4 regions of the Pantoea sp. C2G6 genome follow, and region 3 is predicted to be linked to each of the others. Evidence: predicted binding sites of a transcription regulator. Region 3 holds the regulator's gene; each other region holds the start of a gene.

Region 1 (4,646 bases), on a different contig from region 3:
AGCGAGTATAATTCCTCAAGTTAACTTGAGGTAAAGAGCCTGATGAAAAAAGAACGCAACTATCCCAAACCGGTGTTAACGCCGGGTGAAGTGGCGCGCCGCAGCGGTGTGGCGGTCTCGGCGCTGCACTTCTATGAAACCAAAGGGCTGATTTTCAGCAGCCGCAACAGCGGCAATCAGCGGCGTTACAGCCGTGACGTGCTGCGGCGCGTCGCCATTATCAAGATTGCCCAGCGTATTGGCATCCCGCTGGCAACGGTCAGCGAGAGCCTGGACCATATCCCGCCCAATAAGCGGATGTCGACGCTGGAGTGGGACGCGCTGACGCAGCACTGGCGCGAGGAGCTGGACAAGCGCATTGAAACCCTGACCCGCCTGCGCAATGACCTGGATGGCTGTATTGGCTGCGGCTGTTTGTCGATGCGCGACTGCCCGCTGCGCAATCCCGGCGACCGGCTGGGTCAGCAGGGTTCCGGCGCGGTGCTGCTCGACCCGGAACAGGACGATAAACATCCTGACGCGGAGTGACGTCTATACTGGAGGGAGGTTAAAACACAGGGAATCATGATGATCACCGTTCACCATCTTGAACAATCGCGCTCGCAGCGGGTGCTGTGGCTGCTGGAAGAGCTGGAAGTGCCGTACCAGATTAAGCGCTATCAGCGCGAACCGACCATGCTGGCACCGGAGGCGCTTAAAAAGGTCCATCCGCTGGGCAAATCCCCGGTGATCACCGACGGAAACCGGGTGGTGGCGGAGTCGGGTGCCATCCTCGAATACCTGGCAGAGAAATATGACCATGAATCGCGGCTGACCGTCACCGATGAAGAGGCGCGTTTGCAGTGTCGTTACTGGCTGCACTACGCCGAAGGGTCGCTGATGCCGCTGCTGGTGATGAAGCTGATCTTTGGTCAGATGGGCAAAGCGCCGGTGCCGTGGCTGCTGCGTCCGGTGGGGGCGGCATTTGGTAAAGGGGTGCAGAAAGCCTTTATCGATAAACAGCTGAAGCCCCATATGCAGATGATCGAACAGCATCTGGCGGCGAATCCGTGGTTTGCCGGTCAGCGCCTCACCATCGCCGATGTTCAGATGAGCTTCCCCCTGCTGGCGCTGGCGCGACGAGCCGGTTTAGCCCAGATGCCCGCCACGGAGCAGTGGCTGCAAACCGTGCAGCAGCGCGCCGCCTGGCAGCGGGCCATCGCCCAGGGCGGTGAAATTTCTCTGCCGGGTTAACGCTCTCTTCGTCCGGCGCACCCGGTTTTATCCCGGCTGCGCCGCTGTCCACTGCCGCAAAAATATCTGTGATTTCAGGACGCCAGCCCGGTTCCGCCGCCTCTGCCGTGGCCCGCGCCTGATCTTTATGCTGAATAATCTCCCTCTGACAGTTGAAAATGTGCCGGTAAAGGCCGGATAATCGTTTGCCTTTTTATCTGGCGGTCGATTGACGGCCAACTATCTGCGGCAAGGTAAACGTTTGCCTGGCGGCTTAGCCCGGCCAGTCCGTCACGTTTACCCGCTAATTCCAGGGAGCGCGAGGGCCGCAGCGCATTTCACACAACAAAAATTTTTGAGGCTCAACTATGTCAACTGAATCACGCCCGGCCAGTGGAAAACTGGACGCCTGGTTCTCCATATCCCTGCGTGGCAGCAGCGTGCGTCAGGAAATTCTGGCCGGACTCACCACCTTTCTGGCGATGGTCTACTCGGTGATCGTGGTGCCGGGGATGCTCGGCAAAGCGGGCTTTTCCCCCTCCGCGGTATTTGTCGCCACCTGTCTGGTCGCCAGCTTTGGCTCAATCATTATGGGGCTGTGGGCCAACCTGCCGATGGCGATTGGCTGCGCCATCTCGCTGACCGCCTTTACCGCGTTCAGCCTGGTGCTGGGTCAGCACATCAGCGTGCCAGTGGCGCTGGGGGCGGTGTTCCTGATGGGCCTGCTGTTTACCCTGATCTCGGTAACCGGCATACGCGCCTGGATCCTGCGTAACCTGCCGATGGGCGTGGCGCACGGCACCGGCGTCGGGATTGGCCTGTTTCTGCTGCTGATCGCGGCGGATGGCGTCGGCCTGGTGATAAAAAACCCGGCACCGGGTCTGCCGGTGGCGCTGGGTCACTTCACCACCTTCCCGGTGATGATGACGCTGCTGGGGCTGGCGGCGATTTTTGGCCTGGAGAAGCGGCGGGTGCCGGGCGGCATTCTGCTGACGATTATCGCGATTTCGCTGCTCGGGCTGATCTTCGATCCGGCGGTGACTTATCAGGGGCTGTTCGCGCTGCCGAGCCTGCGGGATGCTGGCGGTCAGTCGCTGCTGTTCAGCCTGGATATTGTGGGGGCGATGCAGCCGGTGGTGCTGCCAAGCGTGCTGGCGCTGGTGATGACGGCGGTGTTTGACGCCACCGGCACCATTCGCGCCGTGGCGGGTCAGGCGAACCTGCTGGATAAGCAGGGCCAGATTATCAACGGTGGCCGGGCGCTGACCACCGACTCCCTCAGCAGCCTGTTTGCCGGTCTGGTTGGCGCGTCGCCGGCGGCGGTCTATATCGAATCGGCGGCGGGAACCGCGGCGGGCGGTAAAACCGGTCTGACCGCGATTGTGGTCGGCCTGCTGTTTCTGCTGATCCTGTTTATGTCGCCGCTGGCTTATCTGGTGCCCGCCTACGCCACCGCACCAGCCCTGATGTATGTGGGGCTGCTGATGCTCAGCAACGTGGCGAAAATCGACTTTAATGATTTTGTCGATGCGATGTCGGGCCTGTTAACCGCGGTGATTATCGTGCTGACCTGTAACATTGTGACCGGCATTATGATCGGCTTCGCCAGCCTGGTGGTGGGGCGACTGTTTGCCGGTGAATGGCGTAAGCTCAATGTCGGCACCGTGGTGATTGCCGCTGCGCTGGTGGCGTTTTACGCCGGTGGCTGGGCGATCTGACTGTCTGACCGGGCGTGCCGCGGCGCGTCCGGTATTTTCCACTTTTTTCCCCGCGTCGCACGCGAAGCTGACCATCTTCCTGCCGGTTTGTTTTACACTTTAGCGCTCAGACAATGAGTGAAAGAAACGACGCCTAAGGAAAGCATGGAAATCTTTTTTACTATTCTCATCATGACGCTGGTCGTGTCGCTGTCAGGCGTCGCGGCTCGTATTCTGCCTTTTCAGATCCCCTTGCCGCTGGTCCAGATCGCCGCGGGTGCGATGATGGCCTGGCCAACTTTCGGTCTGCATGTTGATTTTGACCCGGAACTCTTTCTGGTGCTGTTTATTCCGCCGCTGCTGTTCGCCGATGGCTGGAAAACCCCCATCAGTGAGTTTCTGCATCATGGCCGGGAAATTATTGGCTTAGCGCTGGTGCTGGTGCTGATTACCGTGGTCGGCATCGGTTATCTGATCTACTGGATGGTGCCGGGCATTCCGCTGATCCCCGCCTTTGCGCTGGCGGCGGTGCTGTCGCCGACCGATGCGGTGGCGCTCTCCGGCATTGTGGGTGAAGGGCGCATTCCCAAGAAAATCATGTCGATTGTGCAGGGCGAAGCCCTGATGAACGACGCATCGGGCCTGGTGTCGCTGAAATTCGCCGTGGCCGTCGCGATGGGCACCATGGTGTTTACCTGGGGTGGCGCCACGGTTGAGTTCCTGAAAGTGGCGATTGGCGGCCTGATTGCCGGTGTGGCGGTCTGCTGGCTCTACGGTAAATCGCTGCGTCTGCTGAGCCGCTGGAGTGGTGACGATCCGGCCACCCAGACAGTGCTGTTGCTGCTGCTGCCGTTCGCCTCCTATCTGATTGCCGAACACCTGGGGGTGTCGGGCATCCTGGCGGCGGTGGCCGCGGGGATGACCATTACCCGCTCCGGGATTATCCGTCAGGCTCCGCTGGCGATGCGCCTGCGTGCCAACAGCGTCTGGCAGATGCTGGAGTTTGTGTTTAACGGCATGGTGTTCCTGATGCTGGGGCTGCAATTGCCCGACATCCTGCAAACCTCAGTCGATCAGGCGACGGCCGATCCTAATGTCGAGCTGTGGATGCTGTTCGCCGACATCGGGCTGGTCTATGCCGCACTGATGATCGTGCGTTTCGGCTGGCTGTGGATTATGCAGCGCTTCAGCAAACGTCTGCTGAAGAAGAAGCCGCTGGAGTTCTCAAACTACTCGCTGCGCGAACTGCTGATCGCCTCTTTTGCTGGCGTGCGCGGGGCAATTACGCTGGCCGGTGTGCTGTCGATTCCGCTGTTCCTGAGTAATGGCAATCCTTTCCCGGCACGCTATGAGCTGGTGTTTATCGCCACCGGGGTGATCCTCTTCTCGCTGCTGGTCGGGGTGGTGATCCTGCCGGTTCTGCTGCGCGGTATTGATACCATTGATAAAGGTGCGCACCGTCGCGAGTTGCAGAGCGCCCGGGCCGTGATGGCCGGTGCGGCCATCGAGAGCCTGCATAAGATGGAGGAGCGGCTGGAGAATGAAGCGGAAGAGAACATCGACCCAGAGCTGCTGAAAGAGGTAAGCCTGCGGGTGATTGGCAACTTACGTCGGCGCGCCGAGGGGAAAAACGACCTTGAACATGCGCTGTTTGCCGAGAATCTGGAGCGCCGCTTCCGCCTGACCGGCCTGCGCGCCGAACGGGCCGAGGTCTATCACCTGCGCGCCACCCAGCAA
Region 2 (4,646 bases), on a different contig from region 3:
AATCAGTGCTGCGCTGCCAGGTGCCATCTTCGCGAGCAGCGTCTGGCGACGCTGCTGGAATCTCTCCAGTGAAATCATCACTGCACTCCCTGTAAACGGACCGGTTGGACTCAATGACCTGAAACGTCAGGTTTAGTGTAACGTCGGTTTTTGCACTTCAGGCGCGGTGGGCTGCGGACGGGTGAAAGTATCATGGCAGAGCAGTGCCGCGACACGGACATACTCAATCACCTCTTCCAGCGACTGCTCCAGCTCCTCCTGGTCTTCATCTTCCTCATAGCCGAGCTGCGCGATGGTACGGAGATCGTCAATCGCCTCGCCGGTTTCGCCGGTGACTTTATCCAGTTTAGGCTGTGTTACGCCCAGGCCGAGCAGAAAATGGTTAACCCAGCCAGCCAGCGCGTCGGCACGATCAAAAACCGTGATGTCATCATCGCTGGGCAGCAGCAGCTGGAACAGAAAACCTTCATCCTCCAGCGTGGTCGCGGTGTGCTCGTGCAGCGCCTCCAGCGGCACCGACAGCGAGTGTGAAAACGCCATGCCTTCGTTGGCCAGATCGTGCACCAGCGTTTTCCAGCTGGTGTCCTGGTTGCCGCCGCAGAGAATACCGCTCAGCAGACCATGCATTTCCGCGGGCGTCATTCCTGTGCCCTGCTGTAAGAGCACCGCCGCCAGCGCGTTGTAATCGGGGGTTGCGTTCTGTAAGGACATAAGTTTTCATCGTCGTTGGCAGAATAAGTTCGTGTTATGCTACCACTAGCTGCCTCAAGGTTTCCAGAAAAGGGGTTGTATCTTATTTCGTGGGTCTATATAGTTGCCCGCCTCCCAAGCCATTGACTGCTAAGGGAGTTGCGAGCGAAGTAATCAGTCAGGAAGGTGGCATGTCTGCACAACCGGTAGATTTACAAATTTTTGGTCGTTCGTTGAGAGTGAATTGTCCGCCAGAGCAGCAAGATGCGCTCAATAACGCGGCTGAAGATCTCAATCAACGGTTGCAAGATCTAAAAGTTCGCACTAGAGTCACAAATACAGAACAACTGGTGTTCATCGCCGCGTTAAACGTCTGCCATGAGCTGGCGCAAGAGAAAGTGAAAACGCGCGATTATGCTGCTAATATGGAACAGCGTATCCGTATGTTGCAGCAGACGATTGAACAGGCACTGGTTGAGCAGGGTCGCATCTCTGAACGTGAGGGTGCGAAGTTCGAATAAAACTTCATGGTTACTTTGTCACGGTAACGGTGAGGTAAATTTTCTCTGAGATGTTTGCATGTGGGCCAGTCCCCTGAGCCGATATTTCAAAAAAACAGAATGTGACGCTCCACAACCTGTGAGCATGCTCGGTTCGTCCGAGAAGCCTGATGGTTGTGACGGCATGTTCACCTTGAACCAAGGGTTCAAGGGTTACAGCCTACGGCGGCATCTCGGAGATCTCCCTTCCTGTAGTTCTGGTAGTCCTGCTTTTTTCCCCTGATCGACATGTTATAGTGGCTGCCAGGCGACTTATCGGGCGGGGAAATCATGTCTGAACCTTCAATGACACAACGTCAGGCGATACGCCAGCATGTGCGCCATCTGCGTCGGGCCTTAACCGATGAGCAGCAGGCGCTGGCGGCAGAACAACTCGCTGAACACGCTCTCAATTACGCCCCGCTGGCGGCGGCCGATAACATCGCGCTGTTTCTGTCGGTTGATGGTGAACTCAATACCCGCCCGCTGATCGCCCGACTCTGGCATCAGAAAAAAACGATCTTTCTGCCGGTTTTACACCCCTTCTCACCCGGTAATCTGCTGTTCCTGCGCTACTCTCCCGACACCCAACTGGTGCGCAATAAACTGCGTATTCCTGAGCCACCGCTGGACATCCGGCAATTGATCACCCTGGATCAGCTGGATGTGATGATGGTGCCACTGGTGGCCTTTGATCAGCAGGGACAACGGCTGGGAATGGGCGGTGGCTTCTACGATCGCACACTGCATAACTGGCGGCAGCACGGTTTTCTGCCGGTGGGTCTGGCGCATGATTGTCAGCGGGTGGAGAGCCTGCCGGTGGCTGAGTGGGATGTGCCTTTGCCGGCGGTACTGACGCCGTCCAGACTCTGGCAGTGGGAGTAGAAGAGCAGATCGGAGACTTTGCAGCCACCGCAGGGGGTGCTATCAGCGCCACCTGCGGTAGATATCGCTTAGTAAAGCAGGCGGGCGCGGATGGTGCCCGGAATCGCCTTCATCAGCTGCAAGGCTTTGTCAGCCACTTCCGGCTCAGCATCAATGTCGATAACCACATAGCCCATAAACGGCGAGGTTTGCAGATACTGAGCGGCAATGTTGATGCCCTGCTCGGCGAAAATCTGGTTAATGGCGGTCAGCACGCCAGGACGGTTTTCGTGGATGTGCAGCAGACGACTGGCGCTGGCACCATGGATCGGCAGTGATACTTCCGGGAAGTTAACCGCGGAGAGTGTTGAACCGTTATCGGAGTATTTCGCCAGCTTGCCTGCCACTTCAATACCGATGTTCTCCTGCGCTTCTTCCGTCGAGCCGCCAATGTGCGGTGTCAGGATCACGTTATCGAACTCGCTCAGCGGAGAGATAAAGGGATCGCTGTTGGTGGCTGGCTCGACCGGGAAGACGTCGATAGCCGCGCCGCCCACCTGCTTGCTGGCCAGCGCCTCACACAATGCCGGAATATCCACCACCGTACCGCGCGAGGCGTTAATCAGTAGCGCGCCAGGCTTCATCTGCGCCAGCTGCTCCGCACCGATCATATCCTGCGTCGACACGGTTTCCGGCACGTGCAGGCTGACAACGTCGCTCATATTGAGCAGGTCGGCCAGATGGCGAACCTGGGTGGCGTTACCCAGCGGCAGCTTGTTTTCAATATCGTAAAAGAAAACATGCATCCCCAGGCTCTCTGCCAGCACGCCCAGCTGCATCCCGATATGGCCATAACCGATGATGCCGAGTTTTTTACCACGCGCTTCAAACGAGCCTTTGGCGTTCTTGTTCCAGATGCCGCGGTGTGCTTTGGCGTTGGCTTCCGGGATGCCGCGCAGCATCAGTAGCATCTCACCAATCACCAGTTCCGCCACCGAGCGGGTATTCGAGAACGGCGCGTTGAACACCGGAATACCGCGGCGCGCTGCCGCCTGGAGATCGACCTGGTTGGTACCGATACAGAAACAGCCAACGGCGACCAGCTTCTCAGCCGCCGCGAAAATCTCCTCAGTGAGCTGGGAGCGGGAACGGATACCGATAAAGTGGGCATCGCGGATCGATGCTTTTAACGCATCGGAGTCCAGCGCGCCTTTGTGGAATTCGATGTTGGTGTAGCCCGCAGCCCGCAGGTTCTCCAGCGCGCTCTGATGGACACCTTCCACCAGCAGGAACTTAATCTTATCTTTTTCCAGTGATACCTTTGCCATTTCCCAATCCTATTCAGCATTCAATGAGGAGTACCATAAGCCAGCCTTCTGTCAAAATATCAAAAAATTCGCGTCGGGCAATACAAACGATTGCCCGGCTGCCAGCACGCCACAGCCTGGCAACCGCACATTGCCGGACAAAATCATGAGGTCGGTGATGATGGAAGAACGAACCGGAGGTGGATGACGCTTATGTGACATAAGTCACCAAATTTCACCCCGCGGAGAAAAGATGATTTGCAGGTAAAAATAACCGGCGTCCGGGCGACGCCGGACAGATCATTTTTTGATGGTTTTAACCCCATCCGGTCCGCCAATCAGGGCAATATCGGCACCGCGTGCCGCAAACAGACCGACGGTGACCACGCCCGGCAAGGCGTTAATGGTTTTTTCCAGCTCAATGGGATCGAGAATTCGCAGGTTGTAGACATCCAGGATGACGTTGCCGTTATCCGTGACCACATTCTGACGATACTCAGGCAGGCCGCCCATTTTGACCAGCTCACGCGCCACATAACTGCGCGCCATCGGGATCACCTCAACCGGCAGCGGGAAACGTCCCAGCACGTCGACCTCTTTTGAGGCGTCTGCGATACAGATAAAGGTCTGCGCCACCGCCGCCACAATCTTCTCGCGCGTCAGCGCCGCGCCGCCGCCTTTGATCATCTGCATCTGCGGGTTGATCTCATCCGCACCATCAACATAGATCGACAGCTCATCAATCTCGTTAAGATCGAACACCTGAATGCCCAGGCTTTTCAGCTTCTGGGTTGACGCATCCGAGCTGGAGACTGTTCCCTCAATCTTGTGCCTGACCGTGGCAAGCGCATCGATAAAGTGAGCAGCGGTCGATCCGGTGCCCACGCCAACAACGGTTCCAGGTTGCACATAATCGAGTGCAGCCCAGCCAACGGCTTTTTTCAGTTCATCCTGGGTCATGGTATGTTTAAAACCTGTGCGACAACGAAGTGCGCGTAGTATAAAACAAGGCCCGCTGAAAATGCGCGGCTGACCGTCATCGATTTATCGCTTTGGAAGCCAGCCCACAAAAAAGGAGTGCCCTCCGCGGTGACACTTTTGTGGCATAGTAACGTCCACCCTGAAGGAGAGAGAAGAACAATGAAACGCCCGGATTATCGAACGCTTCAGGCGCTGGATTCAGTGATTCGTGAACGCGGATTTGAACGTGCCGCACAAAAATTGTGTATCACCCAGTCGGCGGTTT
Region 3 (4,646 bases):
TGATTATATGATCACCCAAGTCAATATTCAATGACTTATTGTTAGGCTGCTAACTAAAGATCATTGTTTCAGTGATTATCCTGGCAGTCAGGTAGCGGAGAGGCAACAGCAGATCGTGCGCTTGCCCTGCGCTGCATCAGGTAACCGCTCAGGGCGAGCAGGATGGTCACCGTCATCATCAGCGTGGTGGTGAAGAGCGCCTGAGTTAATCCGGCCGAAACCGCCAGGCTGGCGGCGAAGCAGAGTCCTAACTGCAAAGTGTTCTGTAGCGCAGCCGCTTTACCGGTGGCGTGCGGGAAAGGCATCAGTGCGCCGGAGACCACAATCGGATAGATCGCGCCATTGGCCAGCGCCATGCCGCAGAACGGCACCATCAGGCCGATCAGCGTCGCAGTGCCAGAGAGCGCGACACCAAACAGCGCCAGAATACTCAGGCTGTAGAGCAGCAGCAGCCAGGGCAGCAGCTGTGCGCCACTAAAACGGTTAAGCAGGGCACGACAGCCAAAACCGCCAATCAGGAAAGCCAGCGTCTGGGGCAGATAGCTCAGCCCGATGTCGGCTGGCGAGAGCCCCAGATCGGCCAGAATAAAGGGCGAACCGGTCAGCCAGGCAAAAAAGCTGGCGGAACAGGCGGAATAGATCAGAACGTTACCGCTGTAAATCCGGGATTTCACCAGCGAGAGAAAACCTGGCTGCGCACCTTTGTCAGCGGCCACCGGACGCGCACCCGGCAGACGCAACGTGGTCAGAATCAGCGCGACCGCAGTCAGGGTCAGCACCAGGAAAATGGAGCGCCAGTGGAAATGGCCAATCAGCCAGGCACCCAGCAGCGGGGCCAGCGCGGGGGAGAGCGCAACCAGCGGCATGATGGTGGCGAACACTTTATTGGCGCGCGCCGCCGGATAGCGATCGACCACCAGCGCCTGCCAGCTTACGGCGGCGGCGCAGACGCCAATCGCCTGCGCAAAACGCAGCAGCAGCATCAGATAGATATTACTCACCCACAGCATCCCGGCGCAGCCGACAGCAAACAGCGTCAGCCCGGCCAGCAGCACCGGCTTGCGCCCGATGCGATCGGAGAGCGGCCCCCAGAAGAGCTGACCGCAGGCAAAGCCCGCCAGGAACAGGCTCAGGCTGGCGCTGATCAGACCCGGCGAGCTGTTAAAGGTCTGCTGCATCGCACCGAAGGCGGGCAGGTACATATCAGTGGCTAAAAAGCCCAGCATGCTCAGCAGAGCAAGATAGGGCATAAATCCTTTGGTCGGTAACATGTGCTTCTCATTTTGCAGGATAAACGCGGCAGAGTGTAAAAGGTGCGTTTGCGGCTGTGAAACGCTAATATTTGCCGATTGCTGTTAAAATTTTTGAAGGCAGATTATGTGGTCGGAATATGCATTAGAGGTGGTTGACGCAGTGGCGCGCGGTGGCAGTTTCAGCGCGGCGGCGCAGGAGCTGCATCGCGTCCCTTCTGCCATCAGCTATACGGTGCGCCAGCTGGAGACCTGGCTGGCGGTGCCGCTGTTTGAACGCCAGCATCGGGAGGTGGTATTAACGCCTGCGGGCGAGCATTTTGTCCGTGAAGGGCGCAGCGTCATCAAAAAAATGCTCGCCACACGCCGACAGTGTCAGCAGCTGGCTAACGGCTGGCGCGGCCAGTTAAGCCTGGCGATTGACTGCATCGTGAAACCCGAGCGGACCCGGCAACTGGTGAAAGATTTTTATCGCCATTTCCCCGATATGGAGCTGCACATCAGCTATGAAGTGTTTAACGGCGTCTGGGATGCGCTGGCGGATGGCCGGGTTGAAGTGGCGATTGGCGCGACCCAGGCGATCCCGGTTGGCGGACGTTTCGCCTTCCGCGATATGGGGAAGCTCAACTGGCGCTGCGTGGTTGCGCATCATCATCCGCTGACGCAGGCCAGCCAGATCGATGAAGATACGCTGCGCAGCTGGCCGTCGCTGGTGCTGGAGGATACCTCCCGCGCGCTGCCGCGCCGGATGACATGGACGCTGGATAACCAGCGCCGGCTGGTGGTACCGGAATGGCAGACCGGGCTGGACTGTTTGCTGGCGGGATTGTGCGTCGCGATGGTGCCAGGTCATCTGGCGAAACCGCTGCTCGACAGCGGCGATCTGGTTGAGCTGACGCTGCCGGTGGCCTTTCCTGACAGCCCCTGCTGCGTCAGCTGGGCGGAAGATCGCGCATCCCCGGCAACCGCCTGGCTGCTGAACTACCTGGGTGATGCGCAGACGCTTAATCAGGAGTGGCTGAGCGAGGATTAACGGCGATAGTCGCGGAACGGACCATCCGCGACCGAACGGCGTTCAATCAGGGTAGGGTGCACTTCAATCGTCTGTGACACTTCGCGTTTGCTGGTGATACGGTCCAGCAGCATATCCAGCGCTTTCTCACCCAGCTGGGCTTTCGGCTGATGGACGGTGGTCAGGGCCGGGGCGAAATAGCGCGCGTTGCGCACATTGTCATAGCCGATCACCGAAATATCCTGCGGCACCCGCAGGCCCATCTCGTCGGCGGCACAAATCGCGCCCATCGCCATAATGTCGCCGCCACAGAACACCGCGGTCGGACGCTGTTTCTGCGACAGAATCTGCTGCATCGCCTGATAACCCGACTCCGGCTCAAAGTCACCCTGCACGATCCATTCGGGACGCGGCTGAATCCCCGCTTCTTCCAGCGCTTTCAGAAAACCGGCATGGCGTCCGCCGCCGGTGTTACGCTCCATCTGACCGGGGATAGCACCAATATCGCGGTGGCCGCGCTCAATCAGATAACGGCCGGCCAGATAGCCGCCCTGGAAGGCATTATCCAGCACGGTGTCGGTAAAGTCGGCGCGTGACTCGCCCCAGTCCATCACCACCATCGGAATATTACGGTTCTCTTCCAGCATCTTCAGCAGATCGTCCGGGTATTCAGAGCACATCACCAGCAGGCCATCGACGCGCTTCTGCGCCATCATGCTGAGGTAAGCGCGCTGTTTTTGCAGATCGTTATGGGCATTGCCGAGGATCAGGGTGTAGCCCTTGTCAAAGCAGTGATTCTCCACGGCTTCGATAATTTCAGCGAAATAGGGCGCTTCGCTGGAGGTGGCAAGCAGGCCCAGCGTTTTGGTGTGATTCACCTTCAGGCTGCGCGCCACGGCGCTGGGTGAGTAGTGCAGCTCCTGAATCGCCTGCCAGACCGCGTTGCGCGTCTCTTCCGCCACAAAGCGCGTTTTATTAATGACGTGCGAAACGGTGGTCGTTGAGACGCCGGCGCGTTTTGCCACATCTTTGATTGTTGCCATGAAAATCGGACTCCAGTGCTTATCTAACTCGCTGATAAGCGTAATGTTAAACGTTTGCGTCTGCCCAGGGGGTTTTCCTGCAATCATGCCTCTTTTCTGGCCGGTAAACAGGCGTCTGGCGGGTAAATAGCGCCTGGAAAAGCGAGCAAACGGAATCGGGGTTGCGCGCGTTGCGCAACAAAGGCGGGATTCTAACAAGGCTGACCGGATAAAACGAGATTTTTACCGGTCCCTGTGGGAAAATGCTATATCCCTACATACTGTGTGACTAAGGAGTAATCAATGAGTACCGATCTTAAACTGGCGTTGATGACCACCGTCGGCTGCCTGCTGATGATTGTAGCCTTTAGTTTTACCGCTATTCTGCACTGATAAAAAAAGCCGGGGTTTTCACCCCGGCTCTCTTTTCTGGCTGTTTATCCACTCAGCGAATGGTTTTTGGCGTCATCACCCGACGGGCACCAATGTAGTGGCGCTGCCAGTAATCTTCCCCTAACGCGCTAATCTGAATATCTTTGCCGGTACGAGGCGACTGGATAAATTTGCCGTTACCCAGGTAAACGCCGACGTGGTCAGCGGTACCGCGACCGTTAATGCGGAAGAAAACCAGATCCCCTTTTTCCAGCGATTCGCGCTTAATCGGTGCGGCGTCACGCAGGTGATACATTTCATTGGCGGTGCGCGGGATCTTAAACTTCACCAGATCTTTATAGGCGTACCAGACCAGGCCGCTGCAATCAAAGCCGGTATGCGGGGAGGTGCCGCCCCACTGATAGGGTTTACCCAGCTGACCCATCAGCTTGGTCATCGCCGTTTCGCGCGCCTTCTGATAGCGCTGACGGTGCGATTTATTCATTTTGATGGTGCCGGTTTCCGCGCTGTTGAGGTCGGCGGTTTTCAGCGGACGCTGGTGGCCATAGCGTTTCTTGTTCTTTGTGCTGCTGGCGGTTTTAAGCGAGGTCTTGTGAGCGGGGGTCTGCTGAGCGGTCAGTTCAACTTTTTTCTGTTTTTTGGTTTTTGTTTTCTGAACCGGGCTGAGGCGACTCTTTTTCGCCGCTGTTTTGACAGGACGGCGCTTGCGGCGCTCATCGTCACGCGCACTCTTTTTCTCTGCTTTATGCGTACTGAGGTTCACCGGCTTGTGCGGTGACGCAGCGGCGACATTAAAGAACAGTTGCGCAAAGGCCAGCATAAAAAGCGTAATGATTAAACGCATAGTCCGTTGATAAGTTGAGTTGTCAGGGCCACTACGCACCGCGACAAGGGTGAGAATAATCTGATCCAGGATCAGCGCCGAAGCCATTCTAGTCCAGTTTTTTTAAAAACTGTTATGTCTTTTTT
Region 4 (4,646 bases), on a different contig from region 3:
TTGAGTGTGCACGCGCTTCGGTTAGATTAAAAAAAGAGGCCGACAGTATACCCTTTGACCGCGCGATGTGCAGCCGTAAATCCCAGCCGCGACCGGCGCGTTTCGCGGTGGTGCAGGGCGCTGACGTACAGATGGCTCCGAATCCTGCGGGCGGTGGTTGTTGCTGCCGTCGCCTTTGACTACCCTTTTGCGCACGAAGCGATGCGCAAGAGGACGCCATGCCGCAAAAGATTTACTGGATCGATAATTTACGCGCGGTCGCCTGCCTGATGGTGATCGTCATCCACACCACCACCTGGTATATCACCGGACCGATGGCGGTGACCGGTGCCGCCTGGGATGTGGCTAACCTGCTGAACTCCGCGTCGCGCGTCTGCGTGCCGCTGTTTTTTATGATCTCCGGCTACCTCTTTTTTGGTGAGCGCAGCGCTCAGCCGCGCCATATGCTCCGGCTGGTGCTCTGCCTGCTGTTCTACAGCGCGGTGTCGCTGGCCTACATCACCTGGCTGACGCCAATCAGCGAAGGGCGCTCGATTCTGAAGATGTTGCAGAAGCCGGTGTTTTATCACCTGTGGTTCTTCTTTGCGCTGATCGGCATCTATCTGTTTTCGCCGCTGATTCAGGTGAAAACGGTGCAGGCGCGTTATGTGGCGCTGCTGGTGCTGGTGCTGGTGGTGCTCGCCAATCCGAACACCGTCAGCCAGTCGCTGGGGCCGTTTCACTTTCTGCCGGTGAATCTCTATGTCAGCGGCGACAGCATCTACTACTTGCTCTACGCGCTGCTGGGACGGGCGATTGGCACCATGGAGACGGCGAAGCGCGGCCTGACGCCGCTGGCCGCCGGGCTGTTTATCGCCTGTGTAATTGGCATCACGCTGGGGACGAAAAAGGCGCTGATCGTCAACGGAGCCTTTAACGATACCTGGTATCTCTACTGCGGGCCGCTGGTGTTTATCGCGGCGATCAGCCTGCTGCTGGTGTTTAAAAACGCGCTGAACCAGCGCACGCTGCCCGGTTTAGCGCTGATTGCCCGCTATTCCCTGCCGATCTACGGCTTCCACGCGCTGTTTATCCACTATCTGCGCACCCATCACTACGATGACATGTCGCGGCCGTGGCTCGACCTGCCCTGGGTCTTTGGCCTGACGCTGGGCGGCAGTCTGCTGCTGGCGATAGCGCTGAAACGCATCGATAAACGTCACTTCGTCAGCTGACCGGCGGTGCTACACCAGCTGCCAGCCGCGGGCGCGCCACAGCGCGGGCAGTTCCGCCATGTTGTCGAATCGCGTGACCAGCGGATGATCGAGTTCGGGGTTATGCGCATCGGCGCAGTAGTAGAACACCGGGATTCCGGCGGCGATCCCGGCGCGGGCGCCCGCTTCAGAATCATCCACCAGAATACAGCGCTCAATCGGCACCTGCATCTGTTCCGCCGCGTGATACATCAGCTCCGGATCGGGCTTCCAGTGCAGAATGTCATAGCCGCTGTAGAGGCGATCGGCAAACAGCGGCAGCATGCCGGTTAAGCCCAGCGAGTGCTGCATCTTTTTCACCGTACCGTTCGACACCACGCACATCGGCACCCTGATCTGCTCCACCAGCGCTTTCGCACCGGCAATCGGCTGCAACTGTTCATCGAACAGACGCGCCACCTCGGCCCGATAGGCGGTTTCCACCTCTTCCATCGGCAATGTAACCTGGTGCGCCTCACCGACATCACGAATGATGTCGTAGAGTTTGACGCCTTTGTACTGCTCAAACATCTGTTGCAGCGACAGCTCAAGGCCGTAACGGGCGAAGGTGTTGACATAGGCCTGGGTGCAGAGCAGTTCACTGTCCACCAGCGTGCCATCGCAATCAAAAAAGACACATTCTACTGACATCAGACTCTTTCCTTTGCATGAAGGGGCGCTCCACACTCTACCGCACTGAGCGCAGATTGCGAGAGTGGCAAACGGTTGCGAAAAATCATTGTATTGGCCCGATAAAATCGCCAGGATACGCGCCGATGATTTTTTCTTCTGGATGGATGGCATGAGCAAGCAAGGCCTTTTGCAGCGCATCTTCAGGCTGCATGAACATGGCACCACGGTGCGTACCGAAGTGATCGCGGGTATCACCACTTTTCTGACGATGGTCTATATCGTCTTCGTCAATCCGCAGATCCTCGGCGTGGCCGGGATGGATACCCAGGCCGTGTTTGTCACCACCTGCCTGATTGCCGCGTTCGGCAGTATTCTGATGGGGCTGTTCGCCAATCTGCCGGTGGCGCTGGCGCCAGCAATGGGGCTGAACGCCTTTTTCGCCTTTGTGGTGGTCGGGGCGATGGGCTACTCCTGGCAGGTCGGGATGGGCGCAATCTTCTGGGGCGCGGTAGGGCTGCTGATCCTGACGCTGCTGCGGGTTCGCTACTGGATGATAGCCAATATTCCCGTCAGCCTGCGCGTGGGTATTACCGCCGGTATCGGGCTGTTTATCGCCATGATGGGGCTGAAAAACGCCGGTATCATCGTGCCGAATCCCGATACGCTGGTGGCGGTGGGCAATCTGACCTCACACAGCGTGCTGCTGGGCGCGCTGGGCTTCTTTATTATCGCCATTCTGGCATCGCGTAATATCCACGCCGCCGTGCTGATCTCGATGGTGATCACCACCGCCATCGGCTGGATGCTGGGCGACGTGAAGTTTGTCGGCCTGTTCTCGGCCCCGCCCGCGATTACGTCGGTGGTCGGCCAGGTGGATATTAAAGGCGCGTTTAACATCGGTATGGCTGGGGTGATCTTCTCCTTTATGCTGGTCAATCTGTTCGACTCCTCCGGCACGCTGATCGGCGTCACCGACAAAGCGGGCCTGACCGACGAGACCGGCACCTTTCCGCGCATGCAGCAGGCGCTCTATGTCGACAGTATCAGTTCGGTGAGTGGTGCGCTGGCGGGTACCTCGTCAGTAACCGCCTATATTGAGAGCACCTCCGGCGTGGCGATCGGCGGTCGTACCGGCCTGATGGCGGTAGTGACCGGCCTGCTGTTCCTGCTGGTGATGTTCCTGTCACCGCTGGCGGCGATGGTGCCCGCCTACGCCGCCGCGGGCGCGCTGATCTATGTTGGGGTATTAATGACCGCCAGCCTGTCGCGCGTGCACTGGGATGACTTAACCGAAGCGGTGCCTGCTTTTGTTACCGCTGCGATGATGCCGTTCAGTTTCTCGATCACCGAAGGGATTGCGCTGGGTTTTATCGCTTACTGCGTGATGAAGCTGGGCACCGGACGCTGGCGTGAAATCAGCCCGTGCGTGGTGATTGTCGCCCTGCTGTTTGTGCTGAAGATTGTTTTTATCGACGCGCATTAATACAGAGCGCCGCAGCCCACCGGCTGCGGCGTTTTCAGACTTCAGGATGCGCGCTGCGTTCAGCGGGCAGGCTGGTCAGCCGCAGGGCGTGTGGCCCGACATCCGATTTCCCCATCTCCACTTCGCGTAGTGCGCGCCACTGTAGCGTATTGTCCATTTCCCACAGATGCAGACTCCGGGCGGCGGGCGAGAGCGCGCAGGACCAGACCAGCATCGGCTCCGCATCGCAGATCACCTGAATGTCGGGATTGAAGGATGAACGCAGCCGGCCTGCGCCCGGCAGCAGCCGCAGCGAATCCAGCCCCTGATCGCCCTCGCCTGTCAGCTTAAGGATGCTCTGGCGCAGCGTCCAGATTTGCGTCACCGCTTCGGCAAAATCCTGCTGGGCGTTGACCCAGGCAATTTCGCCGGAGGTTAACCCCTGAAGCAGCTGCTCCTGCGTCTGGCGGCTGCGCGCGCGTACAATCTCCATATCCAGCCCGGCACGCCCGCCCTCCTGCGCCAGCAGTACCCCCACCGTATTGCCCGCATAGGCGATACTGAAATCGGGCAGCTCGCGGTCGGCAAAGGCGGGTCGTCCATTCGCCTGGGTGATTAAACGCGGTAGTTCATTGATGCCATACACCCGCAGCATCAGCTGCGCCAGCAGGGTGCGCGCGGCAAGAAATCGTCCACGGCGTTTGTCAGCAAACTGCTGTGCCGTGTCAACGATAGTCTGGGGAATGCGCATATCGATAGCAGCGAAGCCGGGGTCGCCCGTCCACCGTACAAAATGACCAGCCATCTGTCGCTCCGTGAAAATGGTCAGATAATCATCAGGGGCATTGTAAGAATTTTCCTACCTCAATGCATCCGGCATCGCGCAGAATTTATCAAATTAGGAATAGGATGAGCATTCCGGGCAGGTTTACGGCGGCGGGCAAACGTTATTCCAGCAGCGTCATCCAGCACGGATCACGCAGGACGTGACCGGCCGCCGTAGCACGGCTGTCAGCGCGGTGTCATGCTGCTGTCGGGTTTGGATCGTGTTGCGGCGGAAGGCTTAGCAGCACACTGGTGCTTCCACTTTATCACTACGGAGAAACCTGATGAGCAGCATGAATAGATTCAAAGAACATCGTCTGGCCCGGGCGTGGTCGCAGGAACAACTGGCTGAAATGGCCGGACTGAGCACCCGCACCGTCCAGCGGATTGAGAATGGCGAGCGACCTGGGCTGGAAACATTAAGTGCGCTGGCTGCCGTATTTGAGATCGGCGTCGCCGATTTGATCGGACCGCAGAATGGTGAGGATCAGGCA

Evidence for each region. Region 3 encodes PurR, which represses purine synthesis genes. Its sites were predicted from a motif close to CANGCAAACGTTTGCNTG; they were not measured.
Region 1: the regulator PurR is predicted to act here: its motif matches at 1,464-1,481, upstream of ACCW71_RS16090 (NCS2 family permease).
Region 2: the regulator PurR is predicted to act here: its motif matches at 3,501-3,518, upstream of serA (phosphoglycerate dehydrogenase).
Region 4: the regulator PurR is predicted to act here: its motif matches at 1,948-1,965, upstream of ACCW71_RS16805 (NCS2 family permease).

Annotation. Positions count from the first base shown of each region.
Region 1 covers NZ_JBGMNJ010000013.1:57,270-61,915, forward strand. Annotated here, with positions in the region: gene soxR (redox-sensitive transcriptional activator SoxR) at 43-528, shown strand; gene ACCW71_RS16085 (glutathione S-transferase family protein) at 568-1,233, shown strand; gene ACCW71_RS16090 (NCS2 family permease) at 1,581-2,930, shown strand; gene ACCW71_RS16095 (Na+/H+ antiporter) at 3,075-4,646, shown strand, end outside.
Region 2 covers NZ_JBGMNJ010000002.1:487,196-491,841, reverse strand. Annotated here, with positions in the region: gene pepP (Xaa-Pro aminopeptidase) at 1-78, opposite strand, end outside; gene ACCW71_RS05660 (YecA family protein) at 133-711, opposite strand; gene zapA (cell division protein ZapA) at 882-1,211, shown strand; RNA gene ssrS (6S RNA) at 1,251-1,434, shown strand; gene ACCW71_RS05645 (5-formyltetrahydrofolate cyclo-ligase) at 1,521-2,114, shown strand; gene serA (phosphoglycerate dehydrogenase) at 2,183-3,421, opposite strand; gene rpiA (ribose-5-phosphate isomerase RpiA) at 3,701-4,360, opposite strand; gene ACCW71_RS05630 (LysR family transcriptional regulator ArgP) at 4,541-4,646, shown strand, end outside.
Region 3 covers NZ_JBGMNJ010000001.1:530,503-535,148, forward strand. Annotated here, with positions in the region: gene punC (purine nucleoside transporter PunC) at 69-1,271, opposite strand; gene punR (DNA-binding transcriptional activator PunR) at 1,378-2,283, shown strand; gene purR (HTH-type transcriptional repressor PurR) at 2,280-3,305, opposite strand; gene ACCW71_RS02565 (YnhF family membrane protein) at 3,588-3,677, shown strand; gene ACCW71_RS02570 (C40 family peptidase) at 3,730-4,521, opposite strand.
Region 4 covers NZ_JBGMNJ010000014.1:89,446-94,091, reverse strand. Annotated here, with positions in the region: gene ACCW71_RS16815 (acyltransferase) at 219-1,214, shown strand; gene yieH (6-phosphogluconate phosphatase) at 1,224-1,883, opposite strand; gene ACCW71_RS16805 (NCS2 family permease) at 2,035-3,348, shown strand; gene ACCW71_RS16800 (4'-phosphopantetheinyl transferase family protein) at 3,383-4,132, opposite strand; gene ACCW71_RS16795 (helix-turn-helix domain-containing protein) at 4,437-4,646, shown strand, end outside.